Regions from separate parts of the Gottfriedia sp. S16(2024) genome, predicted to be linked through region 2. Evidence: a T-box and tRNA genes for the amino acid it is inferred to sense, from the RefSeq annotation. Region 2 holds a T-box; the other holds one or more tRNA genes.
What was found. A T-box is a leader RNA that pairs with one kind of tRNA and senses whether it is charged. The one in region 2 lies ahead of asnS (asparagine--tRNA ligase), so its partner is inferred to be a tRNA-Asn.
Positions count from the first base shown of each region.

Region 1: it has a tRNA-Asn gene. The T-box ahead of asnS (asparagine--tRNA ligase) is inferred to sense a tRNA for this amino acid. The anticodon was not compared.

Region 1 covers NZ_JBFLUO010000001.1:4,720,463-4,736,024, reverse strand. Annotated here, with positions in the region: gene cysW (sulfate ABC transporter permease subunit CysW) at 1-803, shown strand, start outside; gene AB1282_RS22870 (sulfate/molybdate ABC transporter ATP-binding protein) at 815-1,888, shown strand; gene ispG (flavodoxin-dependent (E)-4-hydroxy-3-methylbut-2-enyl-diphosphate synthase) at 1,949-3,049, opposite strand; gene AB1282_RS22860 (hypothetical protein) at 3,167-3,499, opposite strand; gene AB1282_RS22855 (DUF1189 domain-containing protein) at 3,616-4,374, opposite strand; tRNA gene AB1282_RS22850 (tRNA-Asn) at 4,688-4,762, shown strand; tRNA gene AB1282_RS22845 (tRNA-Met) at 4,775-4,851, shown strand; tRNA gene AB1282_RS22840 (tRNA-Ser) at 4,864-4,953, shown strand; gene AB1282_RS22835 (superoxide dismutase) at 5,190-5,798, shown strand; gene AB1282_RS22830 (MFS transporter) at 5,912-7,129, shown strand; gene AB1282_RS22825 (peptidoglycan D,D-transpeptidase FtsI family protein) at 7,232-9,400, shown strand; gene pstB (phosphate ABC transporter ATP-binding protein PstB) at 9,604-10,452, shown strand; gene phoU (phosphate signaling complex protein PhoU) at 10,476-11,129, shown strand; gene AB1282_RS22810 (sugar phosphate nucleotidyltransferase) at 11,267-12,253, shown strand; gene rpmG (50S ribosomal protein L33) at 12,339-12,488, shown strand; gene AB1282_RS22800 (5-formyltetrahydrofolate cyclo-ligase) at 12,601-13,164, shown strand; gene AB1282_RS22795 (L-lactate dehydrogenase) at 13,364-14,311, shown strand; gene AB1282_RS22790 (M15 family metallopeptidase) at 14,427-15,173, shown strand; gene AB1282_RS22785 (YqgQ family protein) at 15,285-15,488, shown strand; gene AB1282_RS22780 (ROK family glucokinase) at 15,545-15,562, shown strand, end outside.
Region 2 covers NZ_JBFLUO010000001.1:4,518,976-4,534,537, reverse strand. Annotated here, with positions in the region: gene AB1282_RS21765 (phosphotransferase family protein) at 1-80, shown strand, start outside; gene AB1282_RS21760 (class D sortase) at 142-762, opposite strand; gene AB1282_RS21755 (processed acidic surface protein) at 766-1,839, opposite strand; gene AB1282_RS21750 (CDGSH iron-sulfur domain-containing protein) at 1,986-2,195, opposite strand; gene AB1282_RS21745 (GNAT family N-acetyltransferase) at 2,392-2,979, shown strand; gene AB1282_RS21740 (iron-containing alcohol dehydrogenase) at 3,038-4,201, shown strand; gene AB1282_RS21735 (alpha/beta hydrolase) at 4,241-5,161, opposite strand; gene AB1282_RS21730 (zinc ribbon domain-containing protein) at 5,179-5,424, opposite strand; T-box leader at 5,931-6,169, shown strand; gene asnS (asparagine--tRNA ligase) at 6,221-7,612, shown strand; gene AB1282_RS21720 (YqkE family protein) at 7,792-8,046, shown strand; gene AB1282_RS21715 (4-hydroxyphenylacetate 3-hydroxylase family protein) at 8,314-9,813, shown strand; gene AB1282_RS21710 (IclR family transcriptional regulator) at 9,873-10,619, shown strand; gene AB1282_RS21705 (3-hydroxyanthranilate 3,4-dioxygenase) at 10,672-11,211, shown strand; gene AB1282_RS21700 (amidohydrolase family protein) at 11,196-12,233, shown strand; gene AB1282_RS21695 (RidA family protein) at 12,202-12,663, shown strand; gene AB1282_RS21690 (aldehyde dehydrogenase) at 12,720-14,192, shown strand; gene AB1282_RS21685 (2-keto-4-pentenoate hydratase) at 14,223-14,999, shown strand; gene AB1282_RS21680 (acetaldehyde dehydrogenase (acetylating)) at 15,014-15,562, shown strand, end outside.

The DNA of each region.
Region 1 (15,562 bases), 200 kb from region 2:
CTATTCCGATTATTTTAATCAGTATTGTCATACTTTTTTTAGCGCTATTTTTATTTCTTCCTTTAGTTTCAATTTTTATAAAGGCTTTACAAGATGGTTTTGGAGTTTATAAAGAAACGATTGTAAATGATGAAACATTGGCAGCAATTAAATTGACGTTTTTAGTAACGATTATTACGTTACCACTTAATGCCATTTTTGGCGTTTCGATTGCGTGGGCTACAACGAAATTTAATTTTAAAGGGAAAAATATATTAGTAACTCTAATTGAATTACCTTTTGCAGTGTCGCCGGTTGTTGCAGGATTTTTATTTGTTCTTTTATTTAGTCCGAATAATGGAGTTTTTGGTGGTTGGTTAAAGGAACATAATATGAAAATCATTTTTTCAACCCCAGGAATTGTTTTAGCAACAATATTTGTCACATTGCCTTTTGTAGCGAAAGAATTAATTGCGGTTATGCAGGCAACAGGGAGTGCTGAAGAAGAGGCTGCACTAACTTTAGGTGCGAACGGATGGCATATTTTTTGGAAGGTGACACTCCCGAAAATTAAATGGGGACTTTTGTATGGCGTAATATTATGTAATGCAAGAGCGGTTGGAGAGTTTGGTGCTGTATCAGTTGTATCTGGACATATTCGTGGAGAAACAATTACAATGCCACTTCATATTGAAAATTTGTATAATGAGTACCAATTTCCACAGGCATATACAGTTGCATCACTTATGTCCATTTTTGCGATACTGACATTAGTTATTAAAAATATAATTGAATGGAAAGTTCAAAAGGAAGAGAAACAATAGGAGAGGATTGTATGTCAATTAAAGTTTCAAATGTAATAAAAAGCTATGATAATGAAACTGCCTTAAAAGGAATTGATTTAAATATAAAAAAAGGGGAATTGGTTGCTTTATTAGGTCCATCTGGGTCGGGTAAAACAACATTGTTAAGAATAATTGCCGGTTTAGAAAATCCAGACTTGGGTGAAATATTTTTTGAAGATCAGGATGTAGCAAATGTGCAAGTAAAAGAAAGAAATGTAGGATTTGTATTCCAGCATTATGCTTTATTTCAGCACATGACTGTTTTTGATAATATTGCATTTGGTTTAAAAGTTAGACCAAGAGCTACACGTCCTTTAAAAAGAAAAATTCATGAGAAAGTGATGGAATTGCTATCATTAGTAAAATTAGAAAGCTTTGCTAATCGATTTCCTTCTCAATTATCTGGTGGACAAAGACAACGTGTTGCATTAGCTAGAGCATTAGCTGTTGAACCAAGTGTATTATTATTAGATGAGCCATTTGGGGCATTAGATGCAAAAGTTCGAAAAGATTTAAGAAGATGGTTACGTAAACTCCATGATGAAATTCATATTACCAGTATATTCGTAACACATGATCAAGAGGAAGCGCTTGAAGTTGCAGATCGAGTTGTCATTATGAATGGCGGGAAGATCGAACAAATTGGAACACCGGAAGAAGTTTATCATACGCCAGCAAGTCCGTTTGTTTATGATTTTCTTGGCAAAGTCAATTTATTTCATGGAAGGATCAATAAGGGTAACTTAATAAGTGGTGGATTAGAAATCCCATTACCAGAATTAGATGAACAAGAACATAAAGAAGTTACGGGTTATGTTCGTCCTCATCAAATTACAATCGAAAAATTTGAAACAAATCAAACTTCGATCAGTGCAATCGTAACCCATATTCATGCTGTAGGACCGATCGTGTATGTGGAAGTCCTTCGGGAGGATACAAAAGATTATGTTGAAATCGAACTCATGAATGAATTATTCTACGAACTAAATATTCAACTTGGAGAAAGGGTATTTGTTCGTCCTAATGAATTGAAGGTATTTATTCCTCAGGATTATTCGATTTGATAAGATAGGAAAAGAATAAAAAAAGGTTAAGGAGCAGTGTCCTTAACCTTTTTGTTATTATTAGCCTTTTGCTGCTTCTAGTTCAGCTAGTTTTTCTTTTGCAATAATGTCGATTTCGCGTTTTAGTTCTTCTACCATAGTTGCTTCTGGAACTTTACGAACGATTTCTCCATGGCGGAATAGTAATCCTTCACCACGTGCTCCAGCAATACCGATGTCTGCTTCACGCGCCTCACCAGGACCGTTTACTGCACATCCTAGTACGGCAACTTTAATTGGTACTTTTAGTGTTGAAATGTATTCTTCAACATCATTTGCAATACTAATTAAGTCAATTTCAATTCGGCCACATGTAGGGCATGAAATTAATGTTGCAGCGTTTGAAGATAAACCGAAAGACTTAAGTAATTCTCTTGCAACTTTTACTTCTTCAACCGGATCTGCGCTTAATGAGATACGCATTGTATTTCCGATTCCTTTACTAATGATTGCACCTAAACCAGCTGCACTCTTAACTGTACCAGCAAACAAAGTACCTGATTCAGTAATACCTAAATGTAAAGGATAATCGAAAGCTTTTGAAGCTTTTTCATAAGCTTCGATTGCTAGGTTTACATCTGATGCTTTCATCGATACGATGATGTCATGGAAATCTAAATCTTCAAGAATTTTAATGTGATGTAATGCACTTTCAACCATTCCATCAGCAGTTGGGTAACCATATTTCTCTAAGATTCGTTTTTCTAATGAACCAGCATTAACACCGATACGAATAGGAATTCCTTTAGCTTTAGCAGCATTTACTACTGCTTCAACTTTTTCTTTACGACCGATATTACCTGGATTAATTCTAATTTTATCTACTCCGCCTTCAATTGCTTTTAAGGCTAATTTATAATCAAAGTGTATATCTGCAACAAGAGGTATGTTAATTTGTTTTTTAATATCAGCGATTGCATTTGCAGCTCTTTCGTCTGGTACTGCAACTCGAACAATCTGACATCCAGCTTCTTCAAGTCGTTTAATTTCTGCAACTGTTGCTTCAACATCGTGTGTTTTTGTTGTTGTCATACTTTGGATTGAAATTTCATTTGCTCCACCAACAACTACATTACCAACTTTAACTGCACGTGTTTTACTTCTATGTGTAATTTCGTTCACGAGTAACTCGCTCCTTCAAAAATAACTTTATTTCTATTTTGTATAAATCTACATTATCATATTTTCTTCATGATTACTCATTTTATCAACTGGTTCTAAAGAAATATATCACAAATTTTATTTTTGTGAAGAGTAAATTGGGAATTTATATGATTTTCCACTTTGAATTTTAGTAGGTGAAAGTCCATTATTTAATGCACTAAAATCTTTTGTAATTTGGCTGATTGGCTGGTTAAAATCAGGGTTAAGATTTTCGATAATACCTAAAACAGTGTCACCGTTTTTGACTTGAATTTTTTCATATTTTGGAAGTGAGGTTGATTTTTTTTCTGATTTTGTTGCTTTTGCTACTGTAGCAATATGTTTAGTGGGGATCGTCCCTACTTGAAGGTCAAAGAATATTATATATGCAAGCAATAAAGAACCAAGTAAAAAAGCTATTTTTTTCATTAATAATCACTCCTTTTGTAGACTATATGCTTGTCCACAACGAATATTCCTATTAGGAGCTTGGAATAAAAAATTTAAAACAAAAAAAAGAAGTGTGCAACACACTTCAGTAAACATTATTTTTTAGAAGGTAAGTTTTTAATTGTTAATGTGTACATACCAGCTGTTATTAAAATAAAAATTAAAGTTTGGAATGGGATATTTATTTTCAATAATCCTAGCAATAAATAGATAATTGTAGGTAATGTTAAGCTATATGAAACCATTGCAAAGCGTTGTCTAAAAGGCAAATGCTTAGTCGACTTAAATAAAGCTGTTAAAAACGCTAATAATGTAGCAACTATAAATATGAAGATACAAGAACCTAAATAAAATAGGAAAAATAATGCGATTAAGAATACTGGAAGAGCTTCTTTTATACTTTTAATAAATTTTGAAACTTGCGTTTTGTGTATTTCTTTAGATTTTAATGAAGGATAAGGATAATCTTGTTCGCCTTTATCATTTTTAATAACTAGTCTATTCTTTAATACAACAAATGCATACTGTTCGTTTTTTAATTTTGAAGGTATAACTGTTTCATTTGGATAAAAAGCATATTTATATTCACCGATATTTCGTTCAAACGGCGTATTGTCGTTAATTGTTAAAGATCCTTTGTTTAAAGAAATCGACTGAATATTATCTTTAAGCAAGTCAGAAACATTGTTGACCTGAAGCTTCACATCTTTTACTAATGAAAAGAATCCCGGAAGAGTATATAAAATTGCTAGTAGGAAAAGAAAAAAGATTGTTTTACCGATTTTTTGGAGTCTATATCTTGATATTGTTTTTGGAGAGTATAAACTAAACCAAAATTGTTTAAATATATTCATAAACTCATCCTTTCTTATTATTGTTATTTCACTTCCCGAAATTTATTATGTAACTTTCGGGCTATTTTGTATATTATAATCTTTTTTTGGAAATTGAATATTAAACTTTAATTAAAATGATAAGAGTAAATAAGAAGAGAATGACAATGGTTTAAGGATTGAATTTATGTTTGGCTTTAAATATCGTTAAAACAATTTATTTTCAATAAAAAATAGTTAATATAAATTAATAATGAAAAAAATAATAAAAAGTGTTGACGTTTAGTTTGAAACATGATAAATTAAATATTGTCTTAAGGACAACGTGAATTATTCCGCAGTAGCTCAGTGGTAGAGCACTCGGCTGTTAACCGAGTGGTCGTAGGTTCGAACCCTACCTGCGGAGCCATTTTTATAGTTTGGCGGTGTAGCTCAGCTGGCTAGAGCGTACGGTTCATACCCGTGAGGTCGTGGGTTCGACTCCCTCCGCCGCTACCAATATTTTATTATGGAGTAATACCCAAGTCCGGCTGAAGGGATCGGTCTTGAAAACCGACAGGGGTGTAACAGCCCGCGGGGGTTCGAATCCCTCTTACTCCTTAATTAGTGAAAAAGTCTTCAACTATAATGTTGAAGACTTTTTTCGTTTTGGTTATTAAATTAACAAATGATGAGTTTAAATCTTCGATAATTCACTTCGCTTAATCAGAATTTTTCTTCCGAAAATTAATCTTTTTTACTTTCTTTCCCTTTTCTCAAGCATTACTATTGAAATCTTTCAGTTTATTTGATAACTTTAAATTGAAATTCACTATTATCTTTGGGAGGAAATAAAAATGTCAAAATTTGAATTACCACAATTACCTTATGCTTATGATGCATTAGAGCCACACTTTGATAAAGAAACAATGAATATTCACCACACTCGTCACCACAATACATATGTAACAAACTTAAACGCTGCTTTAGAAGGTAAAGAAGTAGCTGCTTCTTCAATTGAAGAATTAATTTCAAACTTAGATGCACTTCCAGAAGGTATCCGTACAGCTGTACGTAACAATGGTGGTGGACATGCTAACCATAGCTTATTCTGGACTTTATTAACTCCAGAAGGCACTGGCACTCCAGTTGGTGAAGTTGCTGAAGCAATTAACGCTAAATTCGGTAGCTTAGATGAGTTAAAAGCTGCGTTCACTCAAGCTGCATTAACTCGTTTCGGTTCTGGTTGGGCTTGGTTAGTAGTAAACAATGGGGAGTTAGAAGTGACTAGCACAGCTAACCAAGATTCACCATTAATGGAAGGCAAAACTCCAATCTTAGGTTTAGATGTATGGGAGCATGCTTACTACTTAAACTACCAAAACAAACGCCCTGACTACGTTGGTGCATTCTGGAATTTAGTAAACTGGGATAAAGTAGAAGAATTATACCAAGCTGCTAAATAATTTATAAAAAATGAACACTACTTAATTAATTAAGTAGTGTTTTTTTATGTTTAAAAAAGGATAAATTTTCATTTACTCGGAAAACTAGTTCATGAGACAAAGGAGAGTTTATTATGAGTAAGTGGAAATTTTTATTAGGTGACGTAGATTTAAATAAAGACTTAATTCTTTTACTGAGTGTAGGTGGATTGTTTACTTTAGCGACAGCTTTATCTAGCACATTTGTAAATGTTTATTTATGGAAGCAATCAAATAATTATTTACCAATTGCTTCTTATCAATTTTCGATTGCGTTTTTTCAAGCTCTTACATTCATAATTACAGGTAGATTAGCTAAAACAATCGATCGGGTTGTCATTTTAAGAGTGGGAATTTCTTTTTTGGCAGTATTCTATATAGTTGTTTTACTATTTGAAACGAAAACATTATTAGCAACAATTATGATTGGAGCAATTTTGGGAATTGGGAATGGCTGTTATTATTTAGCGTTTAATTTATTAACATTTGAAGTAACAGAACCAGAAACTAGACAATTTTTTAATGGTTTTTTAGGTCTAATTAATTCTTTTACGGGAATGCTTGGCCCCTTTATAGCTGGAGCGATTATTTCTTCAATGATAGGAAACAAAGGTTATCATTTTGTGTTCCTCGCTGCAGTCATTTTATTTGTATGTGCAGTTGTCTTAAGTTGTTTCTTAGTTAAAAGGGAACTTGATAGTGAGTTCAATATTAAGCGCGTCATTCTAGAAAGAAAACTAAATGAAAATTGGCGAAAAGTTACACATGCTAATTTCTTTCAAGGGATTCGTGAAGGGATTTTTATGTTTGTTATTTCGATTTATATTTTCTTATCTACAGGAAGTGAATTCGCATTAGGGAAATATGGATTAATTACATCGTTAATTAGCTTTATTACCTATTATATTGTTACAAGAATTATAAAAGAAAATTTTAGAATGAAAGCGATCTTTATTGGTGGTTTACTTTTATTCAGCGCTGTTTTTGTAATCGCTTTTAAAGTTACTTTTCCATTATTAATAATTTATGGTGCAATAATTTCTTTGGCATATCCAATCATTTTAGTACCTTACTTATCTTTAACATATGATATAATAGGAAAATCGTATAAGGCCAGGGAATATAGAGTGGAATATATCGTAATACGTGAAGTGTATTTAAATAGTGGTAGAATGTTTTCAATTGCAGTTTTCATTGTATGTACTAAATTATTTCCACCAGAACAATTTATTCCTTTATTAATGTGTATATTTGGTGCAGGACACTTTTTGGTCTATTTCGTAATGAGGAACTTAGAATATAATCATGCTTAAGTATTGTCACTAAATTGTCAAAAACTTAGCAGTGATTCTTTTTCCGAATCATTAAAATATTAATATGTAGAATTAGTAATTGTAGAAAAAAGAGGAGAGAAAATGAATAAGCCTAAGAAATATAAAATCACATTACCCACACGACTAAATACACTATTTTTTCTTGTGTTTGTCTTATTTTCTTTTTTAATTCTAAGATTAGGTGTCGTACAAATTGTTAAAGGTGAAGACTATAAATTAGAATTAGAACGTACAGAAAATATGACCGTCGATCAAGCTGTACCAAGGGGGAAAATTTTAGATCGTTACGGAAAGGTTGTAGTAGATAATACGCCTTTACGTACAATTACGTATACTAGAAAAAAAGGGACATCTTCAAGTGAGTTATTAACAATGGCTACAAAGTTAAAAAGTTATCTTAAGATGCCAACTAATAAAATAACTGAACGAGATCGAAAAGATTTTTGGTTATTAACTAACCCTGAAGAAGCAAAAAATCTAGTATCAAAAGAAGAAGATAAAACACTAAAAGCTCAATATAAAGATGATGACGCTGGATACAATAAGGCTTACTATAATTTACAGCTTGATAAAATTACTGTAGCTAATATCAATTCATTTAATGCAAATGACCTGCAAATACTTGCAATTTACAAGCAAATGAGTGCTGGTTATGCACTAACTCCACAAACGATTAAAAGTGAGAGAGTTACTCAAAAAGAATATGCAACAGTTAGTGAACATTTGGACGATCTTCCAGGTGTAGATGTAACGACAAACTGGGAAAGAAAATATGTTTATGGTGATACGTTCCGAACAATTTTAGGAAATATTACTTCTGAAAAAGAAGGTTTACCTGCTCAAAATGTAGATTATTATTTAGCACGTGGTTATGATCGTAATGATCGTGTAGGAAAAAGTTATATCGAAAAGCAATATGAAGATGTTTTACGTGGTACAAAAGGTAAGGCACAAAATGTTATTGATTCAAATGGCAATGTTGTTGATACGAAAGTGATTACAGAAGGGGAACCTGGAAGTGATTTAATGCTATCAATTGATATTGAACTTCAAGGTAAGGTTGATAAAATAATAAAAGATAGGCTTTTACAAGCAAAAGCAACGTCAAATGGTCGATATTTGGACCGTGCATTTGTTACGATGATTAACCCGAAAACGGGTGAAGTTTTAGCAATGTCAGGAAAGCAAATTGTTAAAGACAAAAAGACAGGAAAAAATAAAGTTGTAGATTACGCAACTGGAAATCTTACTTCATCTTATGAGATGGGTTCAACTGTAAAAGGTGCAACTCTTTTAACTGGTTATCAAACTGGGGCAATTACTCCAGGACAAAGGCAATTCGATACACCGATTAAAATTGCAAGTACACCAGTAAAAGCGTCATATAAAAACTTCGGATGGATTAATGATTTAGATGCTCTAAAGTATTCATCAAACGTTTATATGTTCCGAACAGCTATGGCTATTGGACATGCACATTACGTAGAGAATAAGCCTTTAAATATCGACGTAAAAGCGTTTGATACATTCCGAAACAGTTTCAGTCAATTCGGGCTTGGTGTTAAAACTGGAATTGATTTACCAAATGAAGCAATTGGATTTAAAGGTGTAGACAAAAGCCCAGGTTTCCTACTAGATATGGCGATTGGGCAATATGATACTTATACACCACTTCAATTAGCTCAATATGTATCTACAATCGCAAATGGAGGTTACAGAATTCAACCACATGTTGCGAAAGAATTGAGACAACCTTCAATCGGCGAAGATACTGGTGTCATTAAACAAGAAATTAAACCTAAAGTATTAAACCGTATTGATATGAAACAATCATACATCGATCATGTTAAACAAGGTTTAATCAAAGTATATAATGAGACTGGTGGTACTGCTCACAAATACTTTACAGGTGTAGACTATAAAATAGCCGGTAAAACAGGTACAGCACAATCCGTATACGACGGTCCAGATCGTAAAAAATACAATGGACCAGTAAAAACTTATAATGAAACATTGATGGGATATGCTCCATATGATGATCCCGAAATTGCCTTTGTAGTAGTAGTTCCTTGGTTACAAACTGACCAAGCGCCAGTAAATAAATACATTGGCCGAGATATTATGGATGAATACTTTAAATTGAAAAAAGAAAGACAATCAATTTATAATGACGAACCAAAAGACATTTTAGATAACCAAGACAATCAAGGCACTCAAGATAATCAAAACACTCAAAATAGTAATCAATAAGAAGAGAAGGGGTTAAACCCTTCTCTTTTTTATTTGGAAAACTCCTTTTTTACACCTTTCCTTCAGCTTCTGAACTTATTTACATAATCTTTACATTCGGTTAAAACAGGTTTAATAGTTTGAGAATATGATTATTATGTAACGTATTACTGAATTTAAACGATTATAAATTTTTTTATCAAAAATAGAAAGCTTCCTTTAGGATGAGAGGGGATCGAAAAGTTATGACAATGACATTAAATAGAGAGAATACAATTAAAAACGATGATATTGAAGAGACAAATACAAACGTAAAAAAATCAATTGTTTATGATACTCAAGATTTGAATTTATGGTATGGACAAGATAAAGCATTAAAAAATATAAATTTAAGTATTTATGAGAATGAAGTTACTGCAATTATTGGACCTAGTGGATGTGGTAAATCGACTTATTTAAAAACGTTAAATCGTATGGTTGAATTAGTTCCTTCAGTTCGTACGGAAGGGAAGATTCTTTACCGCGAACAAGATATTTTTGATAAAAACTATCCTGTTGAAGAATTAAGAACGCATGTAGGAATGGTATTTCAAAAACCAAACGTATTCCCTAAATCAATCTGGGAAAATGTTGCATATGGACCAAAAATACATGGTATTAAAGATAAAGCTACATTAAACCAGATTGTTGAAAAAAGTTTAAAAGGCGCAGCAATTTGGGATGAAGTTAAAGATCGTTTACATGAGAATGCTTTTGGTCTTTCAGGGGGGCAACAACAACGTTTATGTATCGCGCGCTGTCTTGCAATTGAGCCAGATGTCATTTTAATGGATGAGCCTACTTCAGCACTTGATCCTATTTCAACTTTAAAAGTTGAAGAGTTAATTCATGATTTAAAGAAAGATTTTAGTATTATTATTGTTACTCATAATATGCAACAAGCAGCCCGTGTTTCTGATAAAACTGCTTTCTTTTTAAGCGGTGAAGTAGTTGAGTTCTCAGATACAAATAAACTGTTCTCAACACCTAAAGATAAACGTACTGAAGACTACATTACTGGACGATTCGGATAATAGAAGGGAACAGGTGAAAAGAGATGAGAAATCAATTTGAAGCAGACTTAAAATCATTACAAGAAATGATTATTGAATTGGCTGAGAAAACGAAAAAAGCAGTTATTAAAAGTATGGAGGCATTTCGTACTGAAAATATAGAATTAGCTTTAGAAGTAATCGATGAAGATGATCGCATCAATAAATTAGAAAAAGAAGTGAATGAATTAATTTTAGTAATTATTACAAGACAACAACCAGTTGCTGTGGACTTAAGAAGAAATTTAACGGCTATTAAGATTGCTCATGATCTTGAACGAGTGGCAGATTATGCAGTAAATATTGCAAAATCGACAATTCGTATACGTAGTCGTCAAGAAAACTTACCATTAGAGAATATCGAAAAAATGCATGAACTTGGCTTAGAAATGTTAACAAAAGCTTCAGAAGCATACCGAACAGAAGATTTACAAGCTGCTAAAGAGATTGGTGAAATTGATGATCTCGTTGATGAACTATATGGAACAACTGTTAGAACTCTAATGACAAGTATTGCAAATTCACCTGAGCATGTATCCAATATCATGCAAATGGCATTTATTTGCAGATATCTTGAAAGAATTGCGGACTATGCAACAAATATTGCAGAGAATATTTATTATTTAGTTAAAGGGAAACATTATTTATTAAATCAATAAATATAAGACGATCGTTTATAACAGTCAAATATGTTAAAAGGGTGTTCAGACAAAATTTACCTGAATGCCCTTTTGTCATATTTGTGTAATATAAAGCATACTTCTTTAACTAGTAGAAGATATTGAGGTGGTAATAAATGAAGGTTGTTATTTTAGCTGGAGGATATGGTCAAAGACTTTTACCAATTACTAACAACATTCCTAAGCCACTATTACCAATCGCAAATAGAGCGGCAATTGAACATTTAATATTACATTTAACAAGACTTGGGTTTAATGAATTTATCATTCAGCTTCATTATATGTCCCAAGCAATAATAGAGACGATTAATGCAATGAAATTAATAAATGTTTCAATTGATTATATTATAGAAGAAAAAAGTTTAGGTTCAGCTGGTTGTTTAAGACTGTCTAAGCATTTTCTTAATGACCCCTTTCTATTAGTGAATGGTGATATTTTATTTGACGGTGATATTAGAGATGCAATTAAAATTCATTTTGAAAGTAAAAGTAAATTTTCTATGTTTGTAAAACAAGTTGATAAATGTGGATCATACGGAAATGTAAAAATAAAAAATGGACAAATAATCGATTTTATTGAAAAGCCGAATGAAGGTAGTGAAATTAGTAAATTAGTTAATACGGGAATTTATATTATGAATCCTGAATTATTAATTCAAATTCCAGAAAATCGTTATTTTGACATTAGTAATGATCTAATACCTTTAATGTTAAAAAATAATATCGGTTTAAATGCTTTTCATTTAGAAGGTTATTGGATTGATTATGGGACACCTAGAAGGTTTGCAAAGCTGAACGTAGATTGGATTGAAGAGAAATTAAACTTACCTATTCCTGCTGTTCAAATTTTACCTAGAATCTTTTTAGGTGAACATGTAACGATAAATAATAATGTTAAGATTGTTTCTCCCGTTATAATTGGGAATGATGTTACGATTGAAGAGAACTGTGTAATTGGCCCATATGTGTCGATTAGTTCAAATATTCGAATCGATCAAGGGAGTGTATTACATCATCAAGCTGTCTTTCAAAAATATACTCTGAATTATGAGAATAAGTTTGTACATAATTCAATAAAAAAAATTTCAAAAGAAATACATTGAATCAATAAAAACTATGGAAATTATCGCGAAAGAATGTTATTATATACAAGTCTGATTATGTCACTATGTCAGGAGGGAAAATAAAATGCGCGTAAATATTACATTAGCATGTACAGAATGCGGAGATCGTAACTACATCACTACTAAAAATAAACGTAATAACCCAGACCGTCTTGAGCTTAAAAAATATTGCCCAAGACTTAAAAAAGTTACAGTTCATCGCGAAACAAAGTAAACAGTAGGAATTTTCCTACTGTTTTTTTTATATTTAAATACTTATAATTTTAATTAGAATACATTTTATTAAACTCTTGAAAATTTAATCCTGACCTAAGGAGGACATTATTATGAAAAAAAAAGAAATTAGAAATTCTATGATGAAAAACTTGAAAAATATTTCAGTATCGGACCGAGAAGAAAAGTCAAACCAAATTATTGAAAAATTATTAAGCACAGAACAAATGAAGAATGCAGATATAATAGCAACAACAATGCCAATGGAGCATGAAATAAATACTAAGTATTTAATAACTGCTTGTTGGAAAATGAATAAATCAGTTGTTGTGCCTAAATGCAATCATGAAACTAGAGAAATGCATTTTTACAAAATCAATTCCTTCGATGATTTAAAGAAGGGGTATTTTGGAATACAAGAGCCAATTGAAGAAAAATGCGAGGAAATAAAGAAAGAATTTATTGATTTAATCATTGTTCCTGGCGTAGCATATACAAAAAATGGTGAAAGACTAGGATATGGTGGTGGTTATTATGATCGCTACTTAGAAGATTATAATAAACAACTCCTAGCCTTAGCTTATGACATTCAAATCATTGATGAACTACCGACAGAAAAACATGACATTATAATGCCGTTGGTTTTAACAGAATCAAGAATCATAAAAGCGATTTAATAAGTGTATAATGTGACACGATTTGTTTGAAAATAGGTAAGACTTAATTAGAGTAATTCAACATTGCACACAATGTATTTGTATACGACTAATATTGTAACAAATTTGTAAAAAGTTTCACAAACTTTGAGTGGAAATACATATATAATATAGAAGTCCCAGTTACTTACACTTTTATAACACAAATGAGGTGGATATTATGTTACACAAAGAAATAAATCGTGTCGCACTTATCGGAACAGGCGCAGTTGGAGCTAGCTATGCTTTTGGTATGTTAAATAAAGGTGTTGCCGAAGAATTAGTTATGATTGATTTAAATAAAGATAAAGCAGAAGGGGACGCAATGGATTTAAGTCATTGTCTGCCTTTTGTAGATTCTAGAACAAAAATTTGGGCTGGAGATTACAGTGATTGTAAAGATGCGAGTTTAGTCGTCATTACGGCTGGAGCAGCTCAAAAACCAGGAGAAACTCGTTTAGATTTAGTTGCAAAAAATTGCGCTATTTTTAAAGGGATCGTTGGAGAAATTATGGCTTCAGGATTTGACGGTATCTTTTTAATTGCCACAAATCCAGTAGATATATTAACTTATGCAACTTGGAAATTTTCAGGATTACCAAAAGAAAGAGTAATCGGATCTGGAACAAGTTTAGATACTGCGCGTTTTAGATATATGCTTGGGGATTATTTTAATGTTGATGCAAGAAATATCCATGGATATATTATCGGTGAACATGGTGACAGTGAACTACCAGTTTGGTCTAAAACAAATGTTGGTACCTCACCAGTACACCATGTATTAAAGAAAAATCCAAAATACAGTCAAAGAGAGCTTGATGAAATCTTTTTAAATACACGTGACGCTGCATATCACATTATTAAGAAAAAAGGTGCAACATACTATGGAATTGGAATGGGCTTAGTTAGATTAACAAAAGCAATTCTAAAAAATGAAAATAGTATTATTACGGTTTCTGCATATTTAGACGGACAATATGGAGAACACGATATATATATTGGTGTTCCAGCAGTAATTAATCGTGGTGGAATTCGAGAAGTTGTTGAACTAGATTTGAATGAATTAGAGCAACGACAGTTTAAAAACTCCGTAGACACATTAAGAAAAACGATGGAACCTATTTTATAAATTGTACAACTAAGACCTCTTTCTATTGAAAGAGGTTTTAGTGTATAGATTATTTGAAAAATATGCCATTTTTTTATATTGTTAAAGTAACAAAAAAGATGTTAGGGAGGTAATTTTGAAAAAGATAAATGGGAAGTACTATTGGGTTTTAATAATATTTATCATAATTATTATTGGACTAGCTCTATTTTTTAGAAATCAAAATTACTTCAATCATCAGAAGACATCACTGAAATTTCCGAATTACGATTATACAGCAGTAGAAGTTGAGGATGGATTATTAGCTGTAAAGAATCCTACATCTAATTTAGTATTAGTTAATAAAGAAAGAAAGCTACCAGATGGGTATGAGCCACCGGATTTAGTTTATCCGATTGTTCCTTTACATGGTGTAAACAAAGATAAGACATTAATGAGGAAAGAGGCAGCTCATGCTTTAGAAAAATTATTTGAAAGAGCAGAAAAAGATGGCATAAAGCTTACTCCAGTGTCAGCATATCGCTCTTTTGATCGACAAAAAAGCTTGTATAATTATTATGTACAAATTCATGGTGAAGATTGGACGCAATCTTTTAGTGCTGTTCCTGGTACAAGTGAACATCAAACTGGTTTATCAATAGATGTATCATCTCCAAACTTCGGTAACAAGCTTGAACAAGCATTTGGAGAAACGATAGAAGGAACTTGGCTTGCAGACCATGCACATGAATTTGGATTTATCATTCGTTATCCAGAGGACAAAGTAAAGATTACAGAATACAATTATGAACCATGGCATATAAGATATATCGGAATAAAATACGCTACATATCTCTATAAACATGATTTAGCTTTAGAGGAAGTAATGAAGCCTAAAAAATAATTATAAATGCCTATAAAATTAATGGTTTGTTTGGTATCTCACATTGACGAGTAATCGTTTGCAACTTATACTTATTACATGTTTAGAAAGATAAAATAATAGGAGTTAAGTATGAAATCCGTATATGATATTCAACAATTTCTAAAAAGTTATGGCACCTTTATTTATACAGGTGATCGATTAGCTGACTTAATGTTAATGCAAGATGAGCTAAAAGAATTATTTTTAGCGAATATACTTGAAAGTAAAGATTTACAAATTGCTACTATGATATTAAAGAAAGAAATGGATCAAATAAAAAATAAAACGGTTTGAAGAAATCGTTTTTTTTAGAATCTATTGCAAACGATTTCACTGCGAAGGGAGAAGGCATAATGGCTAAAATGATT
Region 2 (15,562 bases):
AAACTTGCAGTGATGGACACTACCAATGGAGTGTTCGCAATTTAAATAACGAAAAATTTTGGGCTGTACTAGAAAATTAATGAAAAATATGAAACTACTAATAAAAAAATGCTCACTATTGTATAGTAAGCATTTTTTTGTTTATTTATTTACTTCTGATTTGACTAAACCAGCTACAAGTATATAGCGCTGCGGTGCATGTCCAATAAAATTAAACGGATAACAAGTACTTACCGTTAAAGTTGGTCTTGGTTTTGGAATAATAACAGTGCGATCATCTTTATCAACGATACGAATTTTATGAACCTTGTAAGTAAATGTGCCAGCCGAAGTTTTAACAATTAACGGATCGCCCACTTTTACTTTACCGAGCCCACGAAATACAGTATCTCGATGTCCAGCAAGAACACTATTATCTCTTTCACCTGGCATCACAGATTTAGCGTAATGACCTATTCCTTTTGCAAGCTCATCCTCATCTGTCCCGTGGAAGATTGGTAGAGTTGCTTGAAGTCGAGGAATCGTTAATGTACCCATTTCATCGCCAAATTTAGGATAAGTCTTGTAAAGCGGTTCATCTCTTTTAATTTGCTTCAATTTAGTTGCTGTTTCTGTTTTGATTTCTTTTTTGAAATCATCCTTAGACTGTTTATACAGTACGTAGGTTTTAATTAAAGAATAAGCATTTGTTGTAGCAAAAAATAATCCGACAATAAAAAGGAGTGCTGAAAATATAAGTAGAACTTTTCGTTTACGATTCATAGCTTATCGTTTAACAATTACCTTTTTACGTAAAACAACAGCAGCTAACATCATTAACATACCAACCATTGTCCATTCAGTTGTATGAGTTGCAGTAGTAGGAAGTTTACCGCCATTTTCCGTTCTTACAATAACATTAGGTTTTGGGTTCTTAGTTGCTGGTTTTGGGTTTTTAATTGCTTTTTGAGTATCTTTAACGATATCTACAATCTGGTCATCACCTAAAAGTTCATCTGGTGAAAATACAGCGTCTAATAATAGATTACCAGCATTATCATAAATCTCTAAATATACTTTTATATTTTCCATAGAATCCATAGAATCATCCATAGTAAGTAATTTAGCAAAAGTTAAAGGAGATTTAACGCCATTTTGTTCAATCGCAACTTTAATATCAATTTTTAAAGTAGATTGAAGCTCTTTTACGATATTCATTAATTCTACTTTTAATTCAGCTGGTAATTCTTTTGGAGCAGCCTCAGAATCCATTGAGAAAATTTCAGGATACTTTTCTTCTAAAGCAGATGCACGTTCTCCTAATGCTTCTAATTTAGCTTCAACAGCAGGATCATCATTTACAACTTTTTCTAAGTATGCAGATAGATTATTAATTTCTGCTTGAGTAATTCCAAACTCTGAAAGAGCAGAAGAAATATCTTCCATAGAAGGGAATTGATCTTCTACACTACCTGACTCATCTTCATCTAAATAAATTAAGTTTTCGATATCAGAAGTAAAATAATACGTATCTAGTAATGATGCATTTTTGTCCATATCATCATAGTAGACTGCTAGATCTTTAATTTCATCTTCAGTGTAACCGTACTCATCTAGAAGAGCGTCTAAAGTTTTTTGTGTAAGTCTTTCACCTAAAGTATCTTTTAACTCATCAACTGAATCGAAATCAGAGATCGACTCACCGTAGTAAGAATTTAAATAATCCTCTAATTGTTTTTGAGTTAGGTTGATACTAACTAAATAAGATTTTAATTCATTTGCATTTGGCGCTGCATATGCAGTTACACCTGGTACTACTAATGCTGCAGATAAAACGACTGAAGCTAATACCTTTTTCATATTGTTTTCCCCCTAAATAGTACATTCCCTAAATATAAAATGTGATTAGATCAGTATTATGAATGATTCAAATATAATAAAGGTATGAGGGCATAAGAAAGCCGATTATTTAGGATTGCTCAATAATCGGCGCCAGAAAAATGAAATTATTCTGATTCTTTAGGAGCTCGAACGACAGATTCGAATTTTCCTTTATGAGTACCGTCACAATATGGTAATTTACTTGACATGCCGCATCGACATAATGAGAAAGCTGCTTTTTGCGGATATGTATTCCCTTCAGCATCAACTAAATCAACTGTTCCAGTTACACGTAAAGGACCATTATCTAAAACCTTAATTTGAACATCAGACATATTAAATTTCCTCCTACACATCTTAAAGTTATTATATATTACATTTATGTTAAAATAAATGGGGTATTTTAATAAAGTATTAACTTTTAATATGAAATTAACATGAATTTAGTATAAAATGAAAAGGTTATTTTTTTTATACTAAAAAAATGTTAAAGATAACTAAGTAAAAATTTATGTTAAGGAGTGACAATTCATGATTCGAATAGCAAAAAAAGAAGATGCCAAACAAATTGTCCCTCTAATTGTACAAGCGATTGAAGATATTGTATTTATGTTAACAGGGACAACATCATACGAACAAGCAACCCCAATTTTAGAATATTATGTTCAATCTGAACAAAATCGACTAAGTTACCATAATTGTTTAGTGAAAGAAATTGAAGGGAAAGTTGTAGGAGTGATTATAGCCTACCATTCCTTAGAATTATCAGTACTTGATCGTGAAATGCTTGAAATAATAAGTCGTAATTTAAATATCCAAAATGTAAAAGTAGATAAGGAAGCAGATGATGAAGATTTTTATATTGATACATTATCAGTGCATCCAGATTATCAAGGCAAAGGAATTGGAACTGAATTATTAGAGGGATTACTTTCTTTTGCCAAAAACAAAGGGATTACTCGTGTTTCATTAAATGTTGATCAAGACAAAACATCTGCCCGCCGATTATATGAAAAAGTGGGATTTAAATATGAGAAAGTTAGATTTATTATGAATCATTCATACGATTATTTAGTGTTCCCAATAAATGAAAAAATATTCGAAACAAAAGTCGTTTAAGATGCATCCTTTCGATTGTTTAAGTTAAAATTAAGTTTGAACAATAGGAGGGATACATATGAATTTTTTTACATTCGCAAATCCAACAGAATTAATATTTGGTAAAGATAGTGTACAAAAGTTAAAAGAAAAGGCTGCTAGCTTTGGAAAGAATGTTTTAGTTGTATACGGTGGTGGAAGTATTAAGCGAAATGGCCTATATGATCAAATAGTAGATATTCTTAAAGAAGCTGACAAAACAGTTTATGAACTAAGCGGAGTTGAACCAAATCCGAAATTAACAACAGTTCATAAAGGTATACAAATTTGTAAAGACGAAAATATTGATTTTGTTTTAGCTGTTGGTGGTGGTTCAGTAATCGACTGTACAAAAGCTATTGCAGTTGGTGCGAAATTTGATGGTGAGATTTGGGATATTATTACACGTAAAGCATTCCCAACAGATGCATTAAAATTTGGAACAGTATTAACACTTGCAGCAACTGGTTCAGAAATGAACGCTGGGTCAGTTATTACAAATTGGGAAACAAATGAAAAATTAGGTTGGGGAAGTAAATTTAGTTACCCAACGTTTTCAATCCTAGATCCTCAAAATACATTTACAGTTCCTCGTGATCAAACAGTTTATGGATCAGTGGATATAATGTCACATGTTATTGAGTCATATTTCCACCATGGAACGAATACAAAAATTCAAGACCGTTTCTGTGAAGGAATCTTAAAAACAGTTATCGAAACTGCTCCAATCGCAGTAGAGAAATTGGATGATTATGAAGCGCGTGAAACACTACTATATAGTGGAACAATGGCATTAAATGGAATCTTAAGTATGGGTGTCCAAGGTGATTGGGCTACACATAATATAGAGCATGCAGTTTCTGCAGTAACAGATATTCCACACGGTGGAGGATTAGCAATTATTTTCCCTCATTGGATGGAATATGTAATGAGCGAAAATGTTGATCGTTTCTGTCAATTTGCAGCTAGAGTATTTGATATCAGGCAAGAATCAATGTCAAAAGAAGAATGGGCATTAGCTGGTATTAAAGCTTTACGCACATTCTGGGACTCAATCGGTGCACCAAGTCGTTTAAGTGAGTACGGTATTACAAAAGAACAACTACCTGAAATGGCTGCTAAAACGGTTAAATATGGTCCATTTGGTAACTTTAAAAAATTAGATCAAGAAGATGCATTGAAAATTTTAGAGGCAGCTCTTTAATAGATCCAAAACTGGGCAGAGAAAAACTCTGTCCAGTTTTTATATTGAATTATGGTTAACGCCAATATTATTTAAAAAAGATGAAACAATTGAATAGTAATCATCTTTGTTTTCATTTAAACTCATAGCGTGGGCACCATTTTCGGCAATGAATAGTTCTCTCTTATTTTGATTTTTCGCTTCGAATAATTTAAGTGTATGTGTAAATGGAATATAAGGGTCTGGTTTACTATGAACAAATAAAACAGGATTTTTAATATTATGTGTTGCCGATAAAGGAGAAATATCTTTAATGAAAAATCCATTCCGAAGCTTTAACCAAATGCTAGAAACAGGAAGGATTGCCCATTTAGGAAGTTTATAATCCATTTTCAAACGATATGTAAGCTGTTCTTCGAATGTAGAGAACGCGCAGTCTGAAATATAGAAAGCTGCAGAATCCTCAACAAAACCAGCATATTGTAACATTGTACATGCTCCCATTGACTCTCCATGAATGCCAAGAACAATCTCACCTTTTAAATCCTTTAAATATTGAACAACAGATTGTAAGTCATATTTCTCATAATATCCATAGCTAGTTGTATGACCACCTGACTCCCCATGTCGCCTATGATCATAAGTAAGTACATTAAAGCCAAGCCTTAAAAATAGCTCAGCATATTTAATTGAGTTATTCTTATTAACCGTTACACCATGTGTAATAATGACCCAATTATTTGTATCAAAGGACTCAAACAAGTATCCCTTTAATTCGTATCCATAACGAGATTGGATAGAAAAGGGTTGTTTTTGAACAGAACGATACAATCCTTCATCAAATCGGAAATTTTCCAACTCGCGCTGATAAATAAACTCAAGTGAATTTGTTTTCATAAACAAAACTTGCTGCGTAAAATAGTAGCCAACTCCAATAAAATAAATAAGAAAAAGAACAGCTACAACAAGCCAGATCATCATAATAGAACCATCACTCTCTATCCGAAAAGAATATCAAGAATTGTCGTTAACTCACCACGGGTTTTACCTTCTAAAATTGAAGGATTATAAACCTCAACAAAACCGCAATTTAAACAAGAAACAAATAAAAAATGATTATAATCAATATCTAGTAATTTACTTAAACCTGAACCGGACATTGATACTTCTTTAGTTTTCGCGTGTGTATGTTTACATTTCGAACAAACAAATTTATCCCTTAACAATTCTTCAGCTCTAGCCATAAATTAAACCCTCCTTTTTAGTAAAGTGTATCATAGGAAAAAGAAAATTTAATAAAGGGATTTTGACAATTAAATTAAGAATGACGAGTTTATAAATTAAACATTGTCGCTTCATGTTCATAAATAATCCTTATAAGATATAAAAGGATTCATGAGTAGGAAAAAATACAAAATATGAAATATGCTAACCCATTAGGTGTTCATGAGTAAGTAAAAGGGTAAGAAGAAGGAGTTTAGTTACACATAAGGTGTTCATGAGTAAGTAAAAAGGTAAGAAGATGGAGCTAGGTTACTCATGAGGTGTTCATGAGTAAGTAAAAAGGCAAGAAGATGGAGCTTGGTTAATCAAAAGGCTCAAATGGAAAATGTTGTGTATCAGATCGATTTAATTAGGTTAAGCTGTTTAAAAGTATAGATTCCAATGAATATATTTTTAGGGACAACTAGACAAGAGATTATGATTTATGATAAATTATACAAGAAAAATTCCTTTAAAAACTACATATTTTAAATCGATGAAAAGGACAGTAGTTTTTGCTATATTCGATAGCGAGCTAGGGACGGTGGAAGCCTAGTGATGAAGCATGAATGAAGAACACCTTTGAGTTCTAACCGAAAGGGATCACTTAAGTAGGCTTAGACGTTACCAGCACGTTATTAACTGGGATAAGCAGTGTTAGCTTTAAAGTTGGTCATATTATGACAATTTGGGTGGTACCGCGGAAGTTAGTCTTTCGTCCCTTTTATAGGGATAGAAGGCTTTTTTTATTGGAAAATTAACATAAGGAGGCTAATTATGATAAAGACTGTAGTAAAAGATTTATACAGAAATCAAGAAAATTTTAAAGACCAAACCGTTCAAATTTCAGGATGGATTCGTACTCTTCGTGATTCTAAAACAATTGGTTTTATGGAGTTAAACGACGGTACATTCTTTAAGAGTGTACAAATAGTATTTGAGGACAATCTTGAAAACTTCAAAGAAATTACGAAGTTACCTATTAGCTCAACTGTTTTAATAGAAGGTGAATTTATTCCAACTCCGGAAATGAAACAACCTTTTGAAATTAAAGCAACAAAAATTGTGATTGAGGGATTATCAGATACAGATTATCCATTACAAAAAAAGAGACATTCTCTTGAGTATTTAAGAACAATCGCTCATTTACGTCCAAGAACGAATGCTTACTCAGCGGTTTTCAGAGTAAGATCTCTTGCATCATATGCCATTCATAAGTTCTTCCAAGAAAAAGGATATGTATATGTACATACACCAATCATTACTGGAAGCGATACAGAAGGCGCAGGAGAAATGTTCCGTGTGACTACAATGGATCTGAACCAAGTTCCAAAAGCTGAAGGCGGAAAAGTGGATGACGGCGCGGATTTCTTCGGTAAAGAAACTAACTTAACTGTAAGTGGCCAATTAAATGGTGAAGCTTATGCCCTTGCTTTCCGTAATGTGTATACATTTGGTCCGACTTTTAGAGCAGAAAATTCAAATACTGCACGACATGCGGCAGAATTCTGGATGATTGAGCCGGAAGTTGCTTTTGCAGAACTACCAGATATTATGGATCTTGGTGAAGACATGGTTAAGTTTGTAATTAATTATGTATTTGAACAGGCACCTGAAGAAATGGAATTCTTTAATAGTTTTATTGATAAAACACTTATTGAAAGATTAAAGAATGCGTTAGAATCTGACTTTGGTAGAGTTACTTATACTGAAGCTGTTGAATTATTACAGAACTCTGGTAAAAAGTTTGACTACCCAGTTGAATGGGGAACAGATTTACAAACTGAACATGAACGTTACTTAAGTGAGGAAATTTACAAGCGTCCTGTATACGTAACTGACTATCCGAAAGAAATTAAAGCATTTTATATGAGAGCAAATGAAGATGGCAAGACAGTAGCTGCGACAGACTTATTAGTTCCTGGTATTGGCGAATTAATCGGAGGAAGTCAACGTGAAGAAAGAGAAGACATCCTTGTAGAGCGAATCAAAGAACTTGGTATGAATGAAGAAGATTACTGGTGGTATTTGGAGCTTAGAAAATACGGCGGTACAAAACATTCTGGTTATGGAATTGGATTTGAACGACTTGTTATGTATTTAACAGGAATGAAGAATATCCGTGATGTAATACCATTCCCACGTACACCAGGAAATGCAGATTTTTAAATATAAAAATAAACAATAGGATGCTGCGGCATCCTATTGTTTTTATGAAGAACCAAAAGAATCTGAGTTTTAGCATTTGAAAAAAGAGAAATAGTAGTTTTATAATATATGTAAAGATGAAATACTTCTCTTTCTACTATAAATTATTATAAAATAATGGAAATGGAAGGTGATATAATATGAAAAAAAGAAAACCACAACAGCCTGTAAAACCAGCGTATGAACAGAAAGAAAAAATATCATTAGGATCATTAATGAATGAAGAAATTCTTCAAAAATTAAAAAATACAAAAAAACAATTGCAAGAAAATGAAACGAAGCTAAAAGAGGAAGAAGAAGCACGTATTCGTGAAGAAAAGAGATTACGTGAGAAAAATAAATCATTCGAAGAGTTACTTAACGAGAGTAATATCTCTTGGAAGGACTTTAAATAAGACGCCATTGGTGTCTTATTTTTTTTGTAAGTGTAAAAAATTAATTTAATCATTTTTTTATAAGAAATTTCACATTATGAAATTTTTTGATTGTTCTAAATTTTATAATTTTTTATAGTGAAATTAAGTTAATTAAAAAGTAGTAGGTGATGTAAATAATTTAAGATAGTGAAATTGATCTTTTTGAAAGTGCTTTAAAAAATTTCCGAATTCGATTTAAAAAACAAAGTTTAAAAAAATTACATATCGGAGTGGAGGAATTATTAAATGGGTATTCGTACAGGAGCGCAATATATTGATGGACTAAAATCTAGAAAGCCAGACGTATGGTTAGGTGGAGAAAAGGTAGAAGATATCGTAAACCATCCAGTTTTCAAACAACCGATTCTAGAGATTGCAAAATTATATGATATGCAGTTCGATCCAGCTTATCAAGAAAAAATCACACATATTTGTGAAGAAACTGGTGAGCGAATTTCTAATGCATTTTTAGTGCCTAAGTCATCTGAGGATATTAAAAAGCGTGGAGATTTATTCGAAGCATATGCAAAGTCAACATTTGGTTTAATGGGAAGAACACCAGATTTCTTGAACATTGTCTTAACTTCAATGGCAAGTAATTCATGGTTTTTAGATAAATATAATCCAGAGTGGTCAAAAAATGTCCAAAATTATTTCAAATTTGTTCGTGATAACGACGTCTTCTTAACGCACGCAATTATTAATCCACAAAATGATCGCAGTAAGCCATCTTATGAACAAAAAGATCTATTTACACATTTAGGTGCTGTTGAAGAAACGGTTGATGGATTAGTTGTTAGAGGGGCTAAAATGCTTGCAACATTAGCACCAATTACAGATGAAGTCATTATTTATTCATTCCCTGGATTCCACGAAGGTGATGAGCGATATGCTTTAGCATTTGCACTTCCGATTGACACGCCGGGATTAAAAATTTTATGTAGAGAGCAAATGCAAGATGGTAAAAGATCATTTTTTGATCATCCATTAGCATCTAGATTCGAAGAGATGGATGCTGTCCTTGTATTTGAAGATGTGTTAATCCCTTGGAATCGTGTATTTATTCATAATAATGTTGAAGCTGCAAATAATCTATATCCCAAAACAGGTATTGCACAACAGCCTGCTCATCAGTCTGGCGTAAGAGGCTACGTAAAATTAGCTTTTGCAGTAGAGGTAGCTTGCAAATTAGCTGATTCAATTGGAGTAGATGTTTATTTAAATGTCCAAAATGACTTAGGTGAACTACTACAATCAGTTGAAACAATTCGTGCTTTACTTCGAGTTTCTGAAACAGAGTATGAGACATTACCTTCAGGCGAAGTAAGACCGGCATGGGAACCACTTGAGACAATTCGTGGCTTGCTTCCAACTATGTACCCAAGAGCAATTGAAGTGATTCAAACAATTGGTGCAGGTGGTTTATTAATGTCACCAACAGAAGCAGACTTTGAACATCCGGAGCTAAGAGATGCAATGGATAAATACTATGTTGGACGTGAAGGAGTATCCTCTTTAGAACGAATTCAATTATTCAAACTTGCATGGGATTTATGTGGAGAAGCTTTTGGACAAAGAGCTCTTCAATATGAAAGATATTATACTGGTGATCCAATTCGAAAAAGAGCAATTTACTATAACCAAATGAAACGCAAGAAAACATTTAGTATGGTAGACGATGCATTAAACGGAGCAAAAAACTTAAAAGGAGTATCGACTAATCTAGCGAATTCTAAAGTTAACTGATTAATTTTAGAAAGCAGGGATTTTATGAAATTTTTTAGTATCAAAGAGGAGGGGATCTAGTGATCTCTTCAGTTCAAAAGATTTCTAGAATATTAGATTGCTTTACAGAAGAAGAACCAGTCCTAGGAAATTTAGAAATAGCTGAAAAGTTAAATATGAATGCAAGCTCGGTCCATCATTTAGTTCGAACTCTTTGTGCTGAAGGAATTTTAATTCAGGATAGTAAGAAAAAGTATCGACTTGGTTGGAAGCTGCTTGAATGGAGTAATCACGTTATGTATCAACAAGACATATATAGTGAAGCCATTCCATTATTAGAAAATCTACTAAAAAATTATGATAGTACCGTTCATATCGGAATGTTTGATAAAGGGGACGTAAGATTTGTCTTAAAAGTTTCATCAAAACATTCGATACCTGTCCCGACATTTATAGGTGCTAAACGACCTGCATATTGTACGAGTACTGGTAAAATTCTATTATCATATAATCCAGCATATTTAAAAACAACGATTGAAAAAGGCTTTAAAGCTTATACAACAAATACAATTACGAATATTGATGCATTAAAAAAAGAAATGACTGCGATTAAAGAGAATGGTTATAGCATTAGCAACAATGAAAATGATCTAGGATTATTCGGAATTGCAGCTCCAATTCAAACATATACTGGTCAAACTTTTGCAGCATTAAATATGGTTGGACCGGTTTCGTATATGATGAGCCAAGACATTGGTCGAATGATTCAGGATGTTGTGAAAACTGCTAAAACAGTCTCAAATCAGCTTGGTTATATTAATGCATAATGATAGCGCTTACTTAAGTTTAAATAAAAATGAATTAATTGGAGGATTAGAGATGAATCTTAAAAGTCGAGTTTTTAATATTTTCAAATTGATTGAGGATAATAAAGAGCTATTAAAACCACCAGTTAATAATAAGGTTATTTGGGAAGATTCGGAGTATGCTGCGATGATCATTGGAGGACCAAATAAACGTAGAGACTTCCATATCGATCCTGCAGATGAATTTTTCTATCAAATTAAAGGCAATTGCTATGTTGAGTGTATTACGCCAGATGGTAAGCGAGAAGTTGTAACAGTTGGAGAAGGTGAAATTTTTATGCTTCCTTCTTTTGTTCCACATTCACCTCATAGAGTAAAAGATTCATATGGAATTGTGCTTGAACGAAAAAGGGCAGAAGGTGAATTAGAAAGCTTTGTTTGGTTCTGTGATGAGTGTAATGAAGAAATGCATAAAACGACCGTTCAATTAACGGATATTGGTACACAAGTAAAAGAAGCGATTGAACAATTCAATGCTAGCCTTGAATTAAGAACATGTAAAAACTGTGGTCATGTCATGAAAGAGGAAGCGGATGAATGGGTATGCGTATAGACTTTCATACACACATCATTCCTGAGGATTTACCGGATTTTTTTGAAAAATATGGTCATGAAAGATGGCCAATTTTACAACCGACATGTTCATGTGGTGCCAATATTATGGTTGCAGGAAAAGTATTTAGGGAAGTAACTGATCAAGTTTGGAGTCCTGAAAAGAGAATTGAGGACATGAATAATGAAGATGTAACAATGCAAGTGCTGTCGCCAATTCCAGTTACATTTTCGTATTGGGCACCAGCTCCAGCAGCATTGGAAATGGCTCAAATTCAAAATGATTTCATTGCAAATACAGTTAAAAAGAACCCTACAAAATTTATTGGATTAGGGACAGTACCAATGCAGAACGCCGAAGTAGCTATCAGGGAAATGGATCGCTGTATTCATACACTTGGATTAAGCGGATTGGAAATTGGTACAAATGTAAATGGAATAAATTTAGACAGTGATGAGTTTAGTCCATTTTTTGAAATGGCTGAAAGATGGAATGTCCCATTGTTTATTCATCCGTGGGAAACATTAGCGAAGGATCGTACTCCAGATCATAACTTTATGTACACGGTTGGAATGCCGAGTGAAACAGCTTTAGCTGCTGCTAGCTTAACATTTGGTGGTGTGATTGAAAAATATCCAAAATTAAAGATTTGTTTTGCACATGGCGGTGGTTCATTCCCATTTATTCTGCCTAGATTAGATCAAGGATGGAAGGTATGGCCGCATTTGCGAAAAACTGCCTATCCACCAAGTCATTATGTAAGTAATTTTTATTTTGATTCACTTCACTATGATCCTATCAATATTCAATTTTTAATTAACCGATTTGGTTATGACAAAATTGTGATGGGCTCGGATTATCCTTTCTTATTAAGGGAAACGCCACCTGGAAGAGTCATTAATCAAATGGATATTAATAAAGAAATGAAAGATGCTATTTTAGGCAAAAATGCCCTGAAATTTTTAAATATTAAGGAGGCAGATTTACTTCATGGAAAACAAAGTATTGACTCCAGAAGATAGATTAATCAGTTTAGGTTATGCACTTAAAGCAATAAGACCGGCTTCAGGTAATTATGTAAAATCTGTTCGTACTGGTAATCTACTATTTACATCTGGTCAAGGTGTAGATGAATACCATGGAAAAGTTGGACGAGAGTTAACGCTCGAGGAAGGGTATGCTGCTTCAAGAGAGTCAATGTTAAATTTAATCAGTGTCTTAAAGTACGAATTAGGTGAACTTTCGAAAGTAAAACGAATTGTAAAAATATTAGGCTTCGTAAATAGTACAGAAGATTTCTATGATCATCCGAAAGTGATGAATGGAGCTTCTGACCTTTTAGTAGAAGTGTTTGGTGAAAGAGGAAAACATGCTAGGTCGGCTGTTGGGATGGCACAGCTTCCACATAATACAGCGATCGAAATTGAAATGGTTGTAGAAATAGAGGATTGAAAAATTTGGTGGCACTCGTGTCACCTTTTATTCTATTAGAATGGTAGGTGCCTATTATGCAAGTTACAGAGAAGAAAAATAAAACATTACCGATCGATTGTAAGCATTTTATTGATGGACAATCTATTCCTTCTTTTAATCAAAAAACATTTTTAAATATTAATCCTGCAACTGAAGAAGTGTTAGGTTCTGTTTCTGAAGGTGGGGAGTTAGAAATTGATTTAGCAGTAAAAGCAGCAAAACGAGCGCTAAAAGGTGAGTGGAAACAATTTACTAGCAATCAAAGAGCGGCAGTATTAAGAAAAATCGGAGACGGAATATTAGCTCGAAAAGAAGAATTAGCAGCTTTAGAGGCAATGGATTCTGGAAAGCCATATGAACTTGCTTTAGAAGTTGATATTACTAGATCGGCTCACAATTTTTATTTTTTCGCTGATTATATTACAACTTTAAGCTCTGAGTCTCATATGCAAGATCAAACTGCCTTACATTATACATATCGTAGGCCTGTTGGTGTAGTCGGAATGATTAACCCATGGAATCTTCCTTTATTACTATTAACATGGAAGCTTGCACCTTGTTTAGCGGCTGGCAATACAGCGGTTATGAAGCCGGCAGAATGGACACCAATGACAGCTACAGTTTTAGCTGAAATTTGTAAAGATGCAGGCGTACCTGACGGAGTTGTGAATGTTGTACACGGATTTGGAGCAAATGCGGCGGGCTCAGCTTTAACAGAGCACAGCGATGTTGATGCAATCACATTTACTGGTGAAACAAAAACAGGTACAGCAATTATGAAGGCGGCAGCTCCAACGTTAAAAAAATTATCGTTTGAGCTTGGAGGAAAAAATCCAAACATTATCTTTGCTGATTCTGATTTAGACGAAGTGATTGAAACAACTTTAAAATCATCTTTTATGAATCAAGGAGAAGTTTGTTTATGTGGATCTAGAATTTATGTTCAGAGATCAATCTTTGATGAATTTATTGATAAATTTGTCGCGAAAACAAAGGAATTAAAAATTGGCGATCCGTTTGAAGAAGGCACAAAAGTGGGTGCGGTAATTAGTAAAGAACATTTCGAAAAAGTATTATCTTATATCGAGATTGCAAAAGAAGAAGGCGGAACTATTTTAACGGGTGGCAGTAGACCAGCATCAATTGAAAAAGGATGCTTTATCTCACCGACAATCATTACAGGATTAAACCGTGATTCTAGATGTGTAAGAGAAGAAATATTTGGTCCAGTCGTAACAGTTATGCCTTTTGATTCGGAAGAAGAAGTGATTGAATGGGCAAATGATACTCATTATGGCTTAGGAGCTACAATTTGGACAAATGATTTACGCAGAGCTCACCGTGTTGCTCATCAAATTGAAGCTGGAATTATTTGGGTGAACACTTGGTATTTAAGAGATTTACGTACACCATTTGGAGGAATGAAGCAAAGCGGTTTAGGGCGCGAGGGTGGAATTCATAGCTTTGAGTTTTATAGTGAATTATCGAATATCACGATTAAATTATAAGAATTAAAAAGGGGGCTAAAGAAAGTGAAGATTACTAGTGTAGACGAGCTTACGATTCTGCTACAAGAAGCAGAAGAGAGTGGAGTAAGTATAAAAGCTTTAACTGAGATTTTTCCTGGATTAACTGAAAAAGAAGCCTATCAAATTCAATTAACAAATGTTGAAGAAAAATTGAAAAAAGGGCAGAAAATTATCGGTAAAAAAATTGGCTTAACTTCAATTGCTATGCAGGAGTTATTAGGAGTAGATGAACCAGATTACGGTCACTTACTAACAGATATGAATATTCCTAATTTCGGTGAAGTTCAAGTTGCAAATATGATTTTACCAAAAGTAGAAGCTGAAATTGCATTTGTCTTAAAAAAGGATTTAATCGGGCCAAATATTACATTTGAGGATGTAGTTAATGCAACAGATTATATTGTACCTGCATTAGAGGTAGTTGATAGTAGAATCGAAAATTGGAAAATTCGATTAGAGGATACAGTAGCTGATAACGCTTCATCATGCTTATTTGTTCTTGGCAATGAGCGTTTTGATGTAAAGGAAATTGACTTACCGAATGTTGCGATGGAATTATATCGTAATGAAGAATTGATGAATTCAGGTAAGGGAGAAGCAGTGCTAGGAAACCCAATTCATTGTGTAGCATGGTTAGCCAATAAATTAAGTGAATTTGGAATCTCGCTAAATGCAGGAGAAATTATTTTATCAGGAGCTTTGTCAGCTGCAATTAATGCAAATGCTGGGGACTTATTTACTGCGAAGTTTCCATTACTAGGTGAAGTCTCGATTTCATTTAAATAAATGAGGTGGTAATTATGAATAAATTAAAAGTCGGAATCATTGGTTCGGGGAATATTGGAACAGATTTAATGATGAAATTACAGAATAATCCATTTCTAGAATTAACAACGATGATCGGAATTGATCCAGAATCTGATGGGTTAAACCGTGCGAAGGAATTAGGAGTTGAAGTAATCGATAATGGTATTCAAGGTTTCATTGAACGAAAAGAACTGGCTGATTTATTGTTTGATGCGACTTCTGCAAAAGCTCATTTTCATCATGCAAAAGTACTTGGTGAATTAAAGAAGCGCGTGATCGATTTAACGCCAGCGGCAATTGGGCCGTTTGTCGTACCACCTGTCAATTTAGGTTCACATATAGTCGAAAGGAATGTCAATTTAATAACATGTGGTGGGCAAGCAACAATCCCAATCGTTCATGCGGTAGGTCAAATTGCCGAAGTTGAGTACGCAGAAATCGTTGCAACAATTAGCTCAAGAAGTGCCGGTCCTGGTACACGTGCTAATATCGACGAGTTTACTGTAACAACGGCTAGAGGACTTGAAGAGATTGGTGGAGCT